DNA from 2 places in the Paenibacillus solisilvae genome. Region 2 is predicted to be linked to the other one. Evidence: riboswitches for the same ligand, from Rfam matches in the RefSeq annotation. Region 2 holds a riboswitch; the other holds the start of a gene.

Region 1 (9,336 bases), on a different contig from region 2:
GCCCATTGCCGTCATCGCATCGTTCATTTCTTGAACGACAGCAAGCAGATGACTAAGCTCGCCTTCCATCGTAGTCTCCAGCGGGGCGACCCGGTAAGGTACGCCCGAAGCTTTAATGATTTCAATCGCGCGATCTACATAAGGAATGACGCTTTCGCCGCCCGGTGTGCTAGGGAGTATCTGAATGCTTAGAAGTGCATTTGCCATGTTGGATTATTCCTCTCTGCTTCTAGTATGAGTCTGCGATCCGATCGCCGTCACAAGGAATGCTCTATTCCGAAATGAATTCGTTCGTAAATGCTTTATCTGCATCAAGCTCTTTATCGAGCAGCTTGTGTTCAAGCATCCAATCCGCATAGTTTGTCCAAACTTCAAGCTTCTGCTCGCCCCAGCTCTTCGCATCATCCTGATATTTAGGACTGATCCACTTCTGGCTGGCGCGAACGAGATCCGCATTTAAGCTCGGCTCTGCTTTAATTAATACTTCAGCGGCGTCACCCGGATGATCAATCGCAAATTTGTAGCCCTCGGCAGATGCCGCTACGAATGCTTGAACGATATCTTTTTTCTCCGAAATCATTTTCTCGCTCGTTTCAAGCACAGGCGTATAATAATCCAGCTTCTCGCTGTAATCCGTCAAATACTGCATATTGATCTTCTCGCCGCGAAGCTCTGCCTCAACCCCGGTCCAAGCGTAATAAATCCATGCGAAATCGATATTTTTCTTGACTGCAGTGAAGAAATCCGCATCGCCGATGCTGACGATTTTCACTTTCTTCACATCTGCCTTCTCTTCCTGCATCAAGGATTCAATAACCGCTGATTCAGCAGGGGAACCCCAGCCGCCATAGGTTTTGCCTTCATAATCTTTAGGAGACTTGATGTTCTTATCCGCCGGGGATGCGAAGCCCGATGTATTATGCTGAATGACAGCCGCGATCGACACGAGAGGCACTCCCTGGAGGCGCGCTTGCGTAATGCCCTCCTGATAGCCAACGCCAAAGTCCGCGGCACCGGAAGCCACCATCGTATCGGCACCCGCTTCGCCTGGTTGAATGATCTCGACATCAAGACCATGTTCCTTATAAAATCCGTTATCCCGCGCCACATAAAGCCCCGTGTGGTTCGTATTCGGCGTCCAGTCAAGCACGACCTTAACCTTTGTGAGCGGCTTGTCCTTCGTATCTGCTGCCGCATTTTCTTTGCCGCCTGCTGCCGTATTGGTTTGGTTATCGGAGGCTGTATTCTCTGTGTTCTTAGCCCCGCAGCCGGTCAGAGCTATAACTAGCGCAAGCCCTGTAATCCCCCATTTTAGTTTACTGAAATTTCTCATTCCACTTGCTCCTCTCCAGTTGTACAAGATGTTGAGCGACAAGCTTGTCAGACCCCGATTTAATAAGAAAAGCGCCCTCCGAATTGGAAGACGCTTGAAATGTGCTCTGTAAGTTTGTACCGCGTACGAGCACCTTGTGAAAGGCGGCAGCGATTCGTTTACAACGCGATTTCCTACGCTGGCATTATCCAGATCAGGTTTAAGGGTCGGGATTATTACGGTATCCCCTCTCAGCCGGCCATATCCAGCTCCCCATATCTATTCAGCTATTGTCGCAAGCTCTATTATAGCAAAACAAATGATAAATAACACTGTTATTCTTGTGCATTTATTTGGGGCTGCGCGTCAGAGCGGCCCGGCCGCTGCTATACTCCGCCGCTCTTCGATTCTTCCGTGAATGCCAACATCGAATCAGCGCCTTCCCCGGCCAACTCATGCTCCTTGCTGTTATTGCCGGCTGCTGCTTCATAGTCTGCGATTTGAGCCGCCGAGACATCACGCATCGGCATCCCTTTCATCCATTGCAAATACCATTCCGCTGTCCGGTTAACGGCTTCATCCGCCTTCCAGCATGGCCTCCAGCCGAGCCGGTACTGCGCTTTGGTACTATCAAGCCGCAGCACTGCTGTCACTTTCCGCGAGCCGATGTTCTCCGCTTCCTGCGCTGCTGCTCCAGTGCATGCAGAGGTCTGGATTCCGAGCGCCGAACAGAACGCCCCGGCCAGCCAAGAATCCGCCTTCGCATCCTCCTCCCGCGGCCCGAAGTTCCACGCTTCGGCGTAGGAAGCTCCGCCTTTCCCGAACAACCGCTCCGCCAGCTCAAGATAACCGGCCAGCGGCTCCAGCACATGCTGCCATGGCCGGACCGTCTCCGGGCTCTGCAGCACTGGAGCATGCCCGAGCATCGCGGCCCGCACGCAGCCCGGGACAATGCGGCCTTCGGCCCAGTCCCCGCCGCCGATTATGCTGCCGGCCTGAACGGTCGCGACGGCAGGCATGCCGCTTCCGCCCTCAAAGAATGATCGCCGGTACGCAGAAACAACGAGCTCTGCGCAGGCTTTGCTTGCCGAAAAGGGATCTTGCCCGCCAATAGCATCATACTCGCGGCAGCCCATCTTCGATTCGCGGTTGGCATAACAATGGTCCGAAGTCGCTAATACGACTGCGCGCACCGGATGGTCGCTGCCCGTCACCCGGACGGCATCCAGCAGAGCTGCCGTTCCTACCGTATTAACCGCAAAGGTCGTAAGCGGATCTTCATAGGACCTCCCAAGCAGCGGCTGCGCCGCCAAATGAAAGATGATATCCGGTTTCACAATGCGAAGCGCTTCGGTCAGCCTGCCGCCATCCCGAATATCGCCGCGCGTCCAAGCAATATCCTGCTCCAGTCCGCATAACCGGTACATCGAAGGCGATGTGGGCAGCTTGTCGCTATAGCCGTGGATCTCGGCACCCAGCCTGCGCAGCCATAGACAAAGCCATGACCCGTTAAACCCCGTATGACCGGTTATGAATACTTTCTTGCTCTGCCAGAATGAGTGATTCATCTTTACGATTCATCCCCTTGCCTTGAAGCCTCATCCCTCATCTTCCGATAAACAGCTGCAGCATGTATGGACTTTCCACTCTTCTCTCGGATCGAGGAACAAGCTCATGACCGCAAGGCCGAATAGGATTCTCCACCTCTTAGGTCAACAGGCGTAATATGAACTTCACGACAGGCTGCATCAGATACATGCAAGCCCGGGTCTTTGCTGCAGCCATCTATCTCATACCATAGAATATGTTCGTTATACACATTCTGATCATGCAATTATAATCGGGCCAATAGACCCAAATATCGCTCCACATATACGGAAGGGCTGTATTCCTGACGGATCGTTGTTAATCCATTTGCAATCAAAGCATTCCTCAGCGTTTCATCTCCCATTGCCCCAGCTGCGTATTCCGCAGCCGTATTAATATCACCGGTTTTATAAAGCAGGCCGTTTAGCCCATGCGTAATAATTTCATTTTTCCCGGGAACGTCCGTGCTGACGATCGGCACGCCGATGGCCAGCGGTTCAAGAATGTGATTGCCGAGCCCTTCGCGTATCGACGGTGACAGGATGATGCCTCCAGAGCGCCTGACTTCCGAAAAAACTTCAGGCATATAGTGATTGGGTATGTTGTACATAAACCGGCTGATGCCCTTCAATCCGCTTCTCTCACACGCTTGTTGGACTTTCGCCAGTTCATCTCTATTCGTGGGATTGCATATAAACCAAGGCTCGATCTTGTCTATGCTGTTTAGCCGCTCGCAAATCCGAACAAATTCGAACCAGTTTTTGCTGCGCTCCATTCTGGCGGCAAACGCAATGACTTTTCGGCCTTTGCCCGGAATCGGGCAATCCTTCCATTTCCGCTCCTGGGGCATAATCAAATGGAACATGGGGTCAACCGCATTACCGTCTACAAAAACTTGAACGCTGGTGGTTAATTGGGCCATGACGAGCGGCTTTAAGTACTTGGCGATACACATGACCGCATGAACCTTTCTAAGTCGGCTGATCAATTTCAGGTTGCCGGCAATTTCCCTGTTCCATCCTCTCACTTCGTAGAGCACCTTGCCCTGATAGGTTTTTGGTACGTACGGAAGAAAGCTAAGCGCATAAATAAATGAAATCACATCATAATTTCCAATCATAATCTGCTTTTGGAATTCGCCTGGACTCCGCACATAATAATGGACGATATCTTTAAAGATATATTCGCCCTCGCTCTTCTCCAAAAAAACGACTTCGGAATGAATACCGTGAGCGCGAAGGGCACCGATCCGGTTTCGCAGCGTCGTTTGCAAGCCGCCCTCCCTGGAGCTCGGCGCAACATACAGAATTCTCACTCCCATAACCCCCTTCTATCCAATTTTCTCGAAGACGCTATTGCCCGCTTCTTCGCTTCCGCTCCCTCCCGGAAGTCCTTAATCTTCAGTGGGTGCGCCGTCTTTTCCGTAATAATCGATATACCAGTCAACAAACCTTCCAATCCCTTCCTGAACGGATGTCTGCGGTTTAAATCCCGTCATCTTGAACAAATCTGTCACTTCCGCATACGTCTCTGTTACATCCCCCGGTTGGAGGGGAAGCTGTTCTTTTTGGGCGGCTATGCCCAGCTTCTCTTCCAGCGCCGTTATGAAATCCAGCAAAGGAACAGGGTCATGATTGCCGATATTGTAGATTTTATAAGGAGCCGGGCTGGAACCCGGACTCGGCGTGCTTCCGTCCCAATCGAAATCCGGTTTGGGCGGAAGTGGAAGCAGCCGAACGATGCTCTCCACAATGTCATCGATATAGGTAAAATCCCTTTTCATTCTGCCATAATTGAACAATTGAATAGGCTTCCCTTCCAATAGCGCTTTGGTGAACAGGAAAAGCGCCATGTCCGGCCTTCCCCAAGGCCCGTAAACAGTAAAGAACCGCAGTCCCGTTGTCGGCAGGCCAAACAGATGGCTGTAAGTGTGCGCCATGAGTTCATTTGACTTTTTCGTCGCGGCATACAGGCTGATAGGGTGATCAACCGGCTGCTGCGTGGAGAACGGCAGCGTTGTGTTGAGGCCGTACACGGAGCTTGTAGAAGCATAGATGAGATGCCGGATTCCATGATGGCGGCAATTTTCCAGTACATTCATGAAACCGACCACATTGGACTGAATGTAAGCATGAGGGTTGTCAAGACTGTACCGGACGCCTGCCTGCGCCGCCAAATGGATAACGGCCTGCGGCCGAAACTGTTCAAACAACCGACCCAAGCTGCCTTGGTCTTCCAAATCGCCTTGTACATATAAGAAGTCCGGATAATCCAACCGCTTCAATCTGTCCCTCTTCAGTGAAACCGAATAATAATCGTTCAAATTATCAAAACCAGCGACGACATAACCTTCCTCCAGCAGCCGCTTGGAAACATGCGAGCCAATAAACCCGGCACAGCCGGTTACAAGAATATGCACAACTGATCCCCCTTCTAAAAACGGACGAAATGTAGATGAATTTACAAATAACTTCCATTCAGATCAGCATATGTGACGACCCACAGGAAGGAACGGCCATTACACTGCCCGCGGACGAGTAATTTTCCGTTTACCCATTCAAGTCCATGTTAACTTTCATAAATTATGTAGAAGCAGAGAAATCCAAAGTCATGAAAGGAAGTGATAACATGAATATCTTGTTGGTCGCTGATTATCCCGGATGGGCTTTTGACCATATCGCCAAAGATTTGGCCGCTCTTGACATAGATGGGATCCGCTTTGAAATCAACTATTATTCCAATGTGACCGCTGCTGATCAAGCCGGCTTTGACCTTATCTATCCAATGACGGTCTCGATTGCGCAGAGGCTGTATAAAGTCGGGATCCCCATGGAGAAAATGGCGACCGGCATAACGTCATTGGTTCCCTATGAGCCGCATCTGGCCAGTGGAAGATTCCCGGGCGAATTTATGCGGTTTATCCAGCAATTGCGCGGGGTTAACACGTATTCGGATGAAATCGTCCGCTTGTTCACGCCATACTTTCCCCTTCGCAGAACAAGGGTGGGGATCGATACTGCGCTTTTTAAGCCCGCCTCCGGCATCCGGGCCGATAACTCATTCAGGGTGGGCTGGGTAGGAAGAATCGATATCCCTGCCCGCCGCGAATTAAAGGGGTATGATATGGTCCGGTCCGCTTTGCGCGGATTGAAGCTCGAACTCGATATACGGACCTTTAAGGAACAGTATGTTCCCCGCGAGCTAATGATCGGCTACTATCAGCAGCTCGATTGCCTAATCTGTTCAAGCCGATCGGAAAGCATTCCTTTTCCGGTATTGGAGGCAGCAGCCTGCGGAGTGCCTGTCATTTCGACAAAGGTGGGAATTGTGCCCGAACTGATACGCAACAAGCATAACGGAGTCATCATCCCCCGGACGGCCAATGCGATCCGGAAAGAGGTCATTAAATTGATGATGGAACCGGGCGAATGCAAGTCAATGGGACGCAATGCCAGGAATACAGTCATTGATCAATGGTCGTGGAACATCTGCAAGAAAGAGTGGGAGGGCTTTTTCAAATCGCTGCAATAACGGGATAGACGAAGAGACGCCCTCGCATGATTAAACACAGCGGGGCGTCTTTTATGCCGTTCATAACCAACAAGGATCATCGGGGGCAGCACCTGCACTTACTCCGTTTATTCCACAGCCGGCGCATCATCATTTGAGCCTTCCGGATGTTCAGCCGGCATCGTCATTCCGAGGGCAAGCTCGAGCCGCCTTTTATTTTCCAGCAGATTAGCCTCGCCCGGGAGGTACGAAAGGGCATGCTCGTTATGTTCGAAGGCCTGCCGGAGCTGCCCGAGCTTAGCAAAACAAAGACAGAGCTGAACATGAGGCAGCCACGTCTGGCTGACAAGATTCACCACCCCCATGTAGCCTTCCGGCTGCCGCGACTCCAGCGCCCGATTATACCAGTAGATCGCGAGCGCCCATTCCCCCCTTTCCTCGAAACATCCCGCGATCGTGCAGCAAAAATCCGCGTGAGGAACGTCATAATGAAACGATTTGAACAGACTGTCCAGTTTCTTTTCCTTCCGCCCGAGGTGATGGTAGCATTCGGCGAGCTTCCCGCATGCTGCAATCCGGTCCTCCCGATAACCGGCGGATTCTCGGAAATAAGTCTCATAGCATTCCGACGCTTCCCGGTACTCCCGCTGATCCAGCAGCTCATTCGCGTAAAAAAACAAATTGCGGCCTTCCAGTTTGCCTCCGTTTTCGATCCATTGTTGAATAATCCGCATGTTTCTCGCCGAATGGTTACCCTCCCGGTGATGGGATACCGCGATATCTGTTTGCAGCACCTTCCCGCCAGTCACATCCAGATATTCATGCACCGGGTTGCGCCAGCGGTACCCTTGGCTCCGCTTTATCAGCCGGTACCGGCGCGAGGCTGCTGTCGCATTCCCGGCCGCATCGAACGCCAGATGGTAATCGAAAATGACGGCATCCGGTTCCCAGGACAGCGACTGCTTTAAGTCTGCGAACTTGCTGCGGTCTTTCTCGTAAAGCACGTCGTCTGCATCAAGCCACATGATATATTCCATGGTTGCCTGTTCAAACGAATAATTGCGCGCAGCTGCGAAATCATCCATCCACTCCAAATCGAATACGCGGCTCGTATAACCGGCGGCAATCTCCTTCGTACGGTCAGACGACCCCGTATCGACAATGATGATCTCATCGACTAAATCACGAATGGAATCGATACACCGGCCGAGTACTTTCTCCTCGTCTTTGACGATCATACATAGACTGACCGTTATCAATGCAACTCCCCCTTCTCCATGTACGGGTATCAGTCAGATCCAAACCCGCTTCAACACATTTAGCCGTCCAATCGCTATGCTCCCGGAAGCATAGGATATATTCATAAAAACTGCGGTTTAGGAGGAATGATCCCGGCATGTTAGATTTTAACGGCTTGATCGAACGGATCGGAACGGCGCTCGACAATAAACAACCTTTATCCTTCGTGCGAATCGGGGACGGAGAAAATTTGATTTTGGCTCAGAATTCCGTTTGGACAATGGAACAGGTGCTAGGCGAAGAATGGGCAAGGAAAGCGAATATGGGGAAGAAAGGAGTGACACTGCCTAATATCCCGTTGAGGGACGAAATGGTAACTGTACTGAAAAATGCCGATATCGTCGGCATTCTCCCCTCAGGCGACCAAACGATCGGAGTCAGCGAGTATTTAAAACGTGAATTGACCGATCAGGTTTTTACGTATTTCAATATTCATCCCCGCTGCACTTGTCACGCGAGTGACAACCGCAAATTAGCCAAATATCCCGGGTTCTGGAACATCCTCCGCAAACGAAGAGTTCTCGTCATCACGTCCAGAGCGGATGAGCTCCGCAAGACTTTGGAGGAAAAGCCGTACGATCTTCATATCGCTCAAGCGCTCCCCTTCTCGCATTACAATGATATGGAGATGATCAGGAATTGGTTAATGGCTCATCCTGACCATTTTGATGCGGCCATTATTTCCTGCGGTGTTAATGCTGTCATTCTGGCACAGATGGTCCGCGAGTTAACCGGCAAGGTCGGCATCGATTTCGGGAAGGGAAGGAACATCTTGTTAAAGGAGAGGTTCTAAGAGTAGAGATCGATCATCCGCCTGACTAGGCATCAATCAGCGATTCCTGATTGTTAATTCGAATCGCTGACTCCCCCTCCCAAACGTATAACCTTCGCTTTCCCACTCATCCCCTTAAGTGCATTCCTGGTATCATATACGAGCGGCACATAGTCAATAATTCGCTGAAGCGGCAGTTCATCATGGTTCACAGCAATAATCGCACAATCAGCCAGGCATAGTTCATTCTCGCTCAACCGGGTGCCTGTAAGCTTCTTCCCCTGCAGCGTTATTTCGGGCACATAGGGATCATAATAAGACAATAAAGCGCCTTCCTGCTGCAGCAGCTTCATCACTTCGATTGAACTGGATTCCCGGATATCGTCAATATTCGGTTTGAATGTGACCCCCACAACAAGAATCTTAACGCCTGTCAAAGATTCGCGGGCTAATGCCTCCTTGATCCGATCAACGATATAAACGGGCATTTTGTGGTTGATTTCTCTGGAAATCGCAATAAAAGAACTTGCCGCTCCAAATTGCTTCGACCTCCATTGCAAATATAGAGGGTCGACAGGAATGCAGTGTCCGCCTACTCCAGGACCGGGAAAAAACGCCGAGAATCCGAATGGCTTTGAACGGGCCGCTTCAATGACTTCCCAAACATCGATGCCCATGCTGGTGCACAGCTGCGCAATTTCATTGATAAAGGAAATGTTGACGAATCGGTACGTATTTTCAAGCAGCTTCGTCATTTCGGCGGCATCGGTTGAGGAAATCTTAACAACCGTTTGGAACACGGTCTTATACACATCCTCAACCGCACTGGCGCACTTTTCCGTTATTCCGCTTATCA
Region 2 (9,336 bases):
TATTATTGTTCAACCTGACCTGCCTCCGATCGCCAAACTAAGCGTTCCGTCTCTTTCCGTTCGCGGCGTGAAGCTCGATATGATCAATAAATCGGCTAGTCCTGACGGAGATACGATTGTTGCGGCCGAATACAAATACAAATACGACGCGAATAACAACGGTTTCGCTGATGATCCATGGACAGGTGCATCAGGAACTCTAGTTCAAATGCAGCTCACCCCGACGAAGGTGGGTAAGTATTATTTCTATCTCAAAGTGACTGAACAATTTGGCCAGTGGGACGATACTTTATCGGATCATACAGCCACTTTGACTCTGAATGTGGTTAATCTTGCACCGGAAGTTTCATTTGATATGGAAGGGAAGAATCCGCAGCCGGATCTTAATCCACAAGAAACCATATCCGCTGCAAAGATGCTTTCTGACTTCAATCTATACCATACCGACAGCTCGGTTCCTGTCCCCAACCGCAACCATTTATGGTCGATTAACCATAACCGTTTGGTAGCCGGATCAGGTGCAACCTTCCATGCCCAGCAGCAATATTTTAGTACCACCAAGGACTGGAACACAGGAGATTATCAAGATATCGCCCACTACGCCGATCATGGCTATGGAGCGAATTCCATGTCTCCGTGGCGCGCCATGACAAGTGTAACCACAATGGGGGATTTGGGCGTACCAGGTATAACATTTGGTCAAGGCTGGGATGCCGATGCAAGCTTTCCCGACTGGGATACGCACAATTGGTATGACAATCCGGTTCCGAGTATAAAGGCCAATAAGAAATACATATTTGTTCATGCGAATTCGGAGGTTTGGGCGATTAATAAGAGTAAGATCGATCAACCGAATCCTTTTGAATGGCATATTGGAAATAAAAAAAACGGGAGAAAAGTGCAGTGGTTTGATATGTCGGATCGAACGATATATGCGCTTATAAAGACGGGGACATCTTCATTTACATTAGAGAGTTACGATATCGTGACGGGAGCATTCCTTGCATCGAAACCATCATCCTGGTACATGAAAGACGTAACGAAAAATGATAACATCGTTCTCCTGCAGGAGGATCAACAGAAGCTTACCGAGTATGACCGAAATCTGAACATTGTTAACCAGGTAAGTGTGCCGAGCCTTGGACCCTATCCTTGCATGGGAGGCAGCACGGTGAATTATTCCCCCTTATATGCAGGGGAGAACGGGGAATTCTATGTCTCAATGAATTACCAGTACTGGAACTCTCAATCTGGTTGTCCCGCGGATCGGGATGATTTTCAAACAACCAACGTTTATCGGTTTAATTCTGATTTAACTGTAGGCTGGGAAAGAGAAATTCTTGGATATCCAATCCGGAATTATAGCGATAATTGGTTCGCCCCGCAAAAAATTGCGCCCATGACTCTGGATCCGATGAAACATGAAATTATCGTACGTTCGGTTTCCAAAGAAAAAATGTATACGTTGAGTACCCAAACAGGTGCTATAAAAGCTTCAGCAGCCATTAATCCGGATTATTTCTTATTCAATGCCGGTTCGTATGGATGGAATGGTGTGGACAACAGCAAGCGGCTGACCGTTGTTCATCCTGATTTATACACGACCTACTTTAAGACCGAGGGCTATTATTCTGGAAATGACCAAGTTCTCAATCCTTCGGGGGCGGTTGTCACCACGATTCCAAGTCGGTTAAGCAGCTATGACGCACCTGGATTAACTTTGATACAAGGTTACTTCGGAGACGGCATCTACCTGCAAGCCAAATATAATGACAGCTGGACCTTCACGCCGCGTGAATATATCGGACTGGCTTATGCCAAAGGTACACCTACAACGAATCAACTAAACGGGCCGATTCAGCCGTATCAGCTTGGGCAATTCGTTTCTGCCAGTAAGAAGGATAATGCTGAATTCACATTCAGCCTGGAAATGCCTTACACGGATGAAGACCGCGATTTAGCCGGGTTTTCATTCCGCATGACGAATCCGGCATACCGGTATGCTGTGGAAACCGACGGAGAGAAACTGTATCTGGCCAAATACAGCTCTGGTATTAGGACCGTATTAGCCGCACAGGCGTATAGCTTTCAAGCCGGCTCTACGTACAGCTTCAGACTTAAAGCCGTAGATGACAGTTTAAAAGTCTGGATGAACGGCGTTCCATTCTTTGATATTACGGATACGGCCTACACCGATGGCTTCTATGGATACACGGCGGTTAAAGCGTACGTCAGCTTCGGGCCGGTTACGATCAAGTCCGCAGGAAGCAATCTTGAAATGTCCAATCAGTACGCAATATGGGATACGGGTACAGCCAGGGCGGAAGTTCAATACAAGAACGTTGTGTTTGATGATCCGGAAGGTGATCCGCCAGCAGGGGGGCTTTATGACTGGACTCTCAAGCATACCGTCAGATTTATTCATAACCAAGGCCTATCTGCGTTAGATGGACAGATCTTCCATTATGCACAGCTAAGCTTTGATAAAGTTGGAGATTATGTTGTTAAATTGAAAGCCAGGGATGATCCGAATCCAGGCCATGTCTATCCAGACAATACCTTTGAGGAATACCGGAAGTCCTCCAATGAATTCATGAAGAAAATCATCGTCCACCGCCGCCCGATTGCAGATTTCTCTGTGCTTCAGGGAGTAGACGCCAAGGTGCAATGGACCGATCGCAGCCATGATCCGGACCGTTATATGAGCGCAGCGGATTACTCAACGGAAGCTACCGGAATCGATTATAAACAAACGAAAGGTGTGCTTGAGAAGAAATTTTATTACATCACGCCAAGCGGGCAATATGTCGCTCAGAAGCTTGTTGCTCCGCAGGAAGTCGGTACGTATGAGATTGGCTTGGCGGTCAGAGACGAATATGGGGCATGGAGTGACTGGGATGTCGTGCTGCTGCCGGTCGGAAGCATCTCGGCTCCCAATAACCCTCCGGTGCCAGGGTTTACGGCCAGCTATGTGAATACGTTTCGCGGCGTGCCCGTTACAATAAATTCGGCTGCTTATGATAAGGAGGATGGCAGCCGGGAGAATTTAGCTCATGAGTATTACATTCGCAATGCTTCAGCAGTTGGTGGTGGGGAATCCTTCCAAGGCAGTGTCCGAACGAATTGGAATAAGACCTTCAACTCGTTAGGCATCTTCAACATCAGGCATGTTGTTGAGGATGCTGACGGGGCGACCGCCCAGTATGAGCTGCAGGTCACCGTCCACAATCGGAAGCCCGGTGCGGAAATCACGATGCCGACAAGCACGGATCAATTAAACCCGACCAAGCTTACGGTGCTGAGACCTGATTTTACTTGGAGCTATTGGGATCCTGATTATGATAGGCAGACCCTGTATCAAGCCAAGATTTATAAGTATGGGGGAATTCTGCAGCTTGACTCGGGAGTGAGAAACGGGGATATGCTGGATTGGATTCCGCAATCCGACTTGCCGGAGAACGTCAGTATGTTCATTATCATTCGCGTGTTTGACGGTTATGATTGGAGTGATTACAGTGCGCCTAAGTTCTTCTATATCGAGACGAATCATCCGCCTACAGCGGATTTTGACTGGTCACCAAAGCCTCTGTATGAAGGCGATCAAGTAACCATTAGTCATGACATAGACGACCTGGATAAAGACGTTCTGAATGTTGACTATGTCATCCAAGATCCAGACCATGTCTCAAAAGCATATACCAGCACGCTTTCATTCCCATATGGCCTGAATGGCCCGGCCTTTCAAGCTTTAAAGGCTGGAACCTATATCGTTCAGCTAACGGTTTCGGATGCGAAAGCGCCGCCTGTCGTTGTGCGTAAAAATATCGTTGTCCTACCGCTTTCTGTACTAGGTCAAGTCAATCATACGGCATTGTGGGATCAACGCCGCAAGGAGCATAACGTAAGCGAGAGCGGAGACGAGGAATTGCCGCGTAGTTATGATGTGTACTGGGCAGGGGAGAAATTTATACTTCACGCTCTGACAACAGATACAGGCACATTAACGGCGGCAAACCGTGTTGAGGTGATCATGAACGGCTTCAAGGTTGATCTGGCAGCGGAAAATGCCATTCATACTCGATGGAGCGGAGAGCTGTGGGATGGGAGCTTCGAGAAGTTTCCAGATGGACCGCTTATCTTTACTTTCAAGGCTTTTTACAACAATGGCACAGTGAAAATAACGACGGTGACCGTCAAGATAGCAGGTAACGTTCAGCAGGTTTATGGCGTACACCGCAGGAATTAACATTGACAAATCACACATGCAGCGGTATAGTCGTACCATGAAATCCACTAGGGGCGCCCGTTATTGGGCTGAGATAAGGCGAGCTTGCCTTGGTCCCTTCGAACCTGATCTGGGTTATGCCAGCGTAGGAAAGTGGGATTGTACGTGCGACTCGGGATTGTTCGTAGCTGCCGCCTTTGTAAGTTGGCATTACGACAAACCTGCGCCCTGACTTGGAAGCTATCAGATGCTCCATGTTATGGGCGGCAGACCGCGACATCCACCGCTTCCTCGCCGGAGCGGTTTTTTTGATATATAGAAAAGTTTTTTTTCTATATATCAAAGAGATGAAACTCTTGCTGCCGCTTAGGACAGCATGGATTGTTTCATCCTGCGCATCGGTGATGAACGGAACATGATGTCGTGCCTGAGTGAGGACGATTGACCTGCGAGCTCCTCATCGAGCAGCAAGCCGCTATCTACGGCTTCTCCAAGGTCAATGCCAAGCACATTCACAACCCATAATCTTATACGCACGCCTCCTAGTGGTTTTCGAGCTTAGCTTCACACAAAACTCTAGGAGGTTTTTCTGTATGTCTATATTAACTACGCCACTGCCAGGCAGCCGAAAAGTGTATGTCGAAGGGAGCCGCGCTGATCTGCGTGTGCCGATGAGAGAGATTGAATTGTCAACGACTACCACCCGGAGCGGCGAGGAACAAGAGAACGCCCCTATTCGAGTCTATGATGCTAGCGGCCCTTATACAGACCTTAATTATCAGTCAGATGTAAGACGCGGTTTGCCGGCGCTTCGTCAGACATGGATTGAAGAACGCGGTGACGTAGTGTCTTACGAAGGACGCGAGATTAAGCCGCTGGATAATGGTTTTCACTCTGAGGATACAGCTGCCACGCGCGGTGCAGAGCTGTTTCCGGCTTTGGCACGCAAGCCTTTCCGGGCTAAGGAAGGCGCGAACGTAACGCAGCTTCATTATGCACGCCAAGGAATCATTACACCGGAGATGGAATATATTGCGATCCGCGAAGGAATGGAGCCTGAATTTGTGCGTAACGAAATCGCAGTCGGACGCGCAATTATTCCGGCGAACATCAACCATCCGGAGAGCGAACCGATGATTATCGGACGGCATTTTCACGTGAAAATCAATGCAAATATCGGCAACTCCGCCGTTGCCTCCTCAATCGAAGAGGAAGTCGAGAAGATGACTTGGGCGACACGTTGGGGCGCGGATACGATTATGGACCTCTCTACGGGCAAAAACATTCATACGACGCGCGAGTGGATCGTCCGTAATTCGCCGGTTCCTGTCGGCACGGTGCCGATTTATCAAGCGCTTGAGAAGGTCGATGGCAAAGCGGAGGATCTCACTTGGGAGGTTTACCGGGATACGCTCATCGAGCAGGCGGAGCAGGGAGTCGATTATTTCACCATTCATGCGGGTGTGCTGCTTAGATACATACCGCTCACAGCCAAACGTGTGACAGGGATTGTTTCCCGCGGCGGCTCTATCATGGCAGCTTGGTGCCTTGCGCATCACAAGGAGAATTTCCTCTATACGCATTTTGAAGAGATTTGCGAGATTATGAAGAAATACGATGTATCCTTCTCGCTTGGCGACGGCCTTCGTCCGGGATCGATTGCGGATGCGAACGATGAAGCGCAATTCGGGGAGCTGGAGACGCTCGGCGAACTGACCAAGATCGCTTGGAAGCATGATGTTCAGGTCATGATTGAAGGTCCCGGCCATGTGCCGATGCATCTCATTAAAGAAAATATGGACCGCCAGCTGGAGGTGTGCCAAGAGGCGCCTTTCTATACACTGGGACCGCTGACGACGGATATCGCGCCAGGCTATGACCACATTACCTCGGCAATCGGTGCGGCCATGATCGGCTGGTTCGGTACGGCGATGCTTTGCTATGTAACGCCGAAGGAGCATTTGGGTCTGCCGAATAAGGAAGATGTCAAAGAAGGTGTTATCACCTACAAAATCGCAGCGCATGCAGCAGATTTGGCGAAAGGCCATCCGCGCGCACAAATTCGCGATAACGCGCTATCTAAAGCCAGATTTGAGTTCCGCTGGCGCGACCAGTTCCATCTCTCGCTCGATCCGGAGCGTGCGATGTCTTATCACGATGAAACACTGCCGGCAGATGCGGCTAAATCCGCCCATTTCTGCTCCATGTGCGGACCGAAGTTCTGCAGCATGCGCATCACGCAGGATATTCGCGACTATGCGGAGGAGCACGGGCTTGACACGCAGGAAGCGATTGAGGCGGGCATGAAAGAGAAGTCCGATGCGTTCAAATCGTCGGGCAGCTCGATCTATGCCTAAGGAAAGAGAATCTGCTTTGCCCGGGCAAGAATCGGGGCCGGAACCGGAGCTTGCGCCAAGGCCGAAGCCTTGGCCAGAGCCAGATTCAAGGCACGAGGATGTTCATGCCGGCAGGGAACAGGCTGACTGGTCTGATCGCTATTCCAGGCAAATGAGATTTGCGCCAATCGGACCGGCAGGCCAAGGCAGGCTGGCTGCGGCGCGCGTTCTGATTGTTGGCTGCGGCGCGCTTGGCGCTTCGCTCGCCCAGCACATGGTTCGTGCCGGAGTCGGCGAGGTTCATATTGCCGACCGGGACTTCGTTGAGCCGAGTAATCTTCAGCGCCAGATGCTGTTTGACGAGGCGGATGCGCTGGCCGCTCTGCCCAAGGCTGCCGCTGCTGCGGATAAGCTAAGACGAATCAATAGTGAGATTCGTATTGAGCCTTATGTCATCGATGTAACGGAGGACGCGGCAAGCAGGCTCGCTGCAGGCGTCGATCTCGTGCTCGATGGAACGGATAACGCAAAGACCAGGCTTCTGCTGAGCGATGTCTGCTATCGATACGGAATTCCTTTTCTGTATGGAGGGGTTGCCGGAGCTCAAGGGATGAGCGCCATGCTCGTACCCGGGGAGACGGCATGTCTGCGCTGTTTGATCGGCAGCGATGAAGAAGAATCCGGTGAAACCTGCGATACACTCGGTGTGATCTCCCCTATTGTTGAGCTTATCGCCGCTATGCAGGCAGCGGAAGCGCTGAAATGGCTGAGCGGCGATAAGAATGCGCGAAGGAGAACGTGGGTGACTGCCAATTTATGGCCGTATGGGGTGACGGAGGCTGTACTTCCGAAGCCGACAGCGAGCTGCAGGCAGTGCGGATCAGCCCATCACGGAGAAAATATAACCGCAAAACGGGCGGAGCAAGGAACCTATTCGCCCCGGGCAGCAAGTTTATGCGGGCGAGACACGATTCAAGTGACATTGGAGCATTCGCTTAATTTGACAGCCATGCGGCAAACCTTATCCTCGCTTGGCTTCGAAGTGACGGCGAATCCGTATTTGGTTCGTGCGCAGCTCCCGGGCGGTGAACGGCTTGTTCTGTTTTCGGATGGCCGTATTCTTGTTCAAGGCACGCAGGATGCGGAGCATGCATTAGCGCTATGCGCTCTGTATGTTCAAGAAGGTTACGATACGGAAAGGAGCAGTACAGGATGAATCGTTGGAGCTGGAGTGATTTTCAGCTTTATGTGATTACTGGAGAGAATTATCATCCGGGCCGCAGTATGCTGGAGGTAATGGAACAGGCGATCATAGGCGGGGCGGATATCGTTCAGCTTCGCGCCAAAGATACCCCCAAAGAGGAGCTGCTTGCACAGGCTTTCGCCCTCCGCGAACTGACAGACCGCTATCATGTACCGCTGATCATCAATGATCATCTGGATGTGGCGATCGCCGTTCAGGCTGACGGCGTCCATCTGGGACAGGAAGATTTGCCGCTCGCAGAAGCAAGGCGGATTCTTGGCCCGGCCGCTATTATTGGGATTTCTACGCACAGCATTGAGCAGGCCATCGAAGCTGAGGCAGGCGGTGCGGATTACATCGGGGTAGGTCCGGTATTCCCGACCGGCACTAAGCCGGGACGGCAGGCAGTCACGACGGAATATGTGCGATCGGCAGCGGAGAGAGTGAAGATTCCCTGGGTAGCTATCGGAGGCATCACGCTGTCCAATGTGGATGAGGTTATCGCTGCCGGTGCAGCTCGGATTTGTGCCGTTTCTGCGATTGTCGGAAGTGACAATGTAGCGGATGCGTGCCGGGCTTTTCGCGAGAAAATCAATCAGCAGCAGATCTCACAGAAGGAGAAGCTCAGCATTCGAATCAACGGCAGGGAAGAGCAGACGACTGCCCAATCTGTGAGTGAGCTGATCGAGCTGCTGGGCTTTGCTGGTAAAAGAATGGTCGTGGAGCTGAACGGTACGATTATCGCCAGGGAAGCATGGCGGGAAACAGAAATTGAACAGGGTGCGTCGCTGGAGCTTGTTCATTTTGTCGGAGGAGGCTAAGCGGGATGTCAGTGGTTCCACATCAAGAAGATGCTCTAATAATTGGAGGGAAGGTACTGCGGTCAAGGTTCTTTCTTGGCACAGGCCGATTCCCAAGTCCGGCGGTTTTTCAGCTTGCTCTGGAAAGCTCGGCTGCGGAAGTTGTAACGTTCGCCGTCCGGCGAGTAAATTTGGATTTTGCCGAGGACGACTCGATATTGCAGCATCTAACAGGCAGGGAGTTGACCTTTCTGCCGAATACATCGGGTGCCGGCAATGCTGATGAAGCGGTACGGATCGCCAAGCTGGCAAGAGCCGCGGGGCTTGGCAATTGGATTAAAGTGGAGATCAGCGCGAATTCACGGACGCTGCTGCCTGATCCGATCGAAACGCTGAAGGCGACGGAGCTGCTTGTAAGGGAAGGTTTCGTTGTTCTCCCTTACACCTCCGATGACCCCATTCTGTGCAAAAGATTAGAGGAAGCCGGTGCTTCCGCTGTCATGCCTGGGGGGGCGCCAATCGGCACTGGACTCGGATTGTTGAATCCGTACAACCTCGGCCTGATTGTTGAGGATGCGAAATTGCCGATTATCGTGGATGCCGGCATTGGTTCGGCGGCGGATGTCGTGCAGGCGATGGAGCTTGGCGCGGACGGGATTCTTGTGAACACGCCTGTTGCCAAAGCGCAGGACCCGGTAGGGATGGCGTATGCGATGCGTCTTGCCGCTCAAG

Evidence for each region. A riboswitch is a leader RNA that binds a small molecule or an ion and turns the genes downstream of it on or off. The one in region 2 is predicted to bind thiamine pyrophosphate.
Region 1: another riboswitch for thiamine pyrophosphate. It lies ahead of ACFPYJ_RS16860 (ABC transporter substrate-binding protein); the one in region 2 lies ahead of thiC (phosphomethylpyrimidine synthase ThiC).

What each region holds. Positions count from the first base shown of each region.
Region 1 is NZ_JBHSOW010000063.1:6,444-15,779, forward strand. Features, by position in the region: gene ACFPYJ_RS16855 (thiamine-binding protein) at 1-207, opposite strand, end outside; gene ACFPYJ_RS16860 (ABC transporter substrate-binding protein) at 272-1,333, opposite strand; TPP riboswitch at 1,487-1,597, opposite strand; gene rfbG (CDP-glucose 4,6-dehydratase) at 1,699-2,880, opposite strand; gene ACFPYJ_RS16870 (glycosyltransferase family 4 protein) at 3,147-4,214, opposite strand; gene ACFPYJ_RS16875 (NAD-dependent epimerase) at 4,293-5,318, opposite strand; gene ACFPYJ_RS16880 (glycosyltransferase family 4 protein) at 5,528-6,430, shown strand; gene ACFPYJ_RS16885 (glycosyltransferase) at 6,538-7,668, opposite strand; gene ACFPYJ_RS16890 (GT-D fold domain-containing glycosyltransferase) at 7,806-8,501, shown strand; gene ACFPYJ_RS16895 (nucleotide sugar dehydrogenase) at 8,555-9,336, opposite strand, start outside.
Region 2 is NZ_JBHSOW010000015.1:28,175-37,510, reverse strand. Features, by position in the region: gene ACFPYJ_RS02940 (hypothetical protein) at 1-4,246, shown strand, start outside; TPP riboswitch at 4,286-4,394, shown strand; gene ACFPYJ_RS02935 (hypothetical protein) at 4,592-4,762, opposite strand; gene thiC (phosphomethylpyrimidine synthase ThiC) at 4,819-6,582, shown strand; gene ACFPYJ_RS02925 (ThiF family adenylyltransferase) at 6,575-7,777, shown strand; gene thiE (thiamine phosphate synthase) at 7,774-8,625, shown strand; gene ACFPYJ_RS02915 (thiazole synthase) at 8,631-9,336, shown strand, end outside.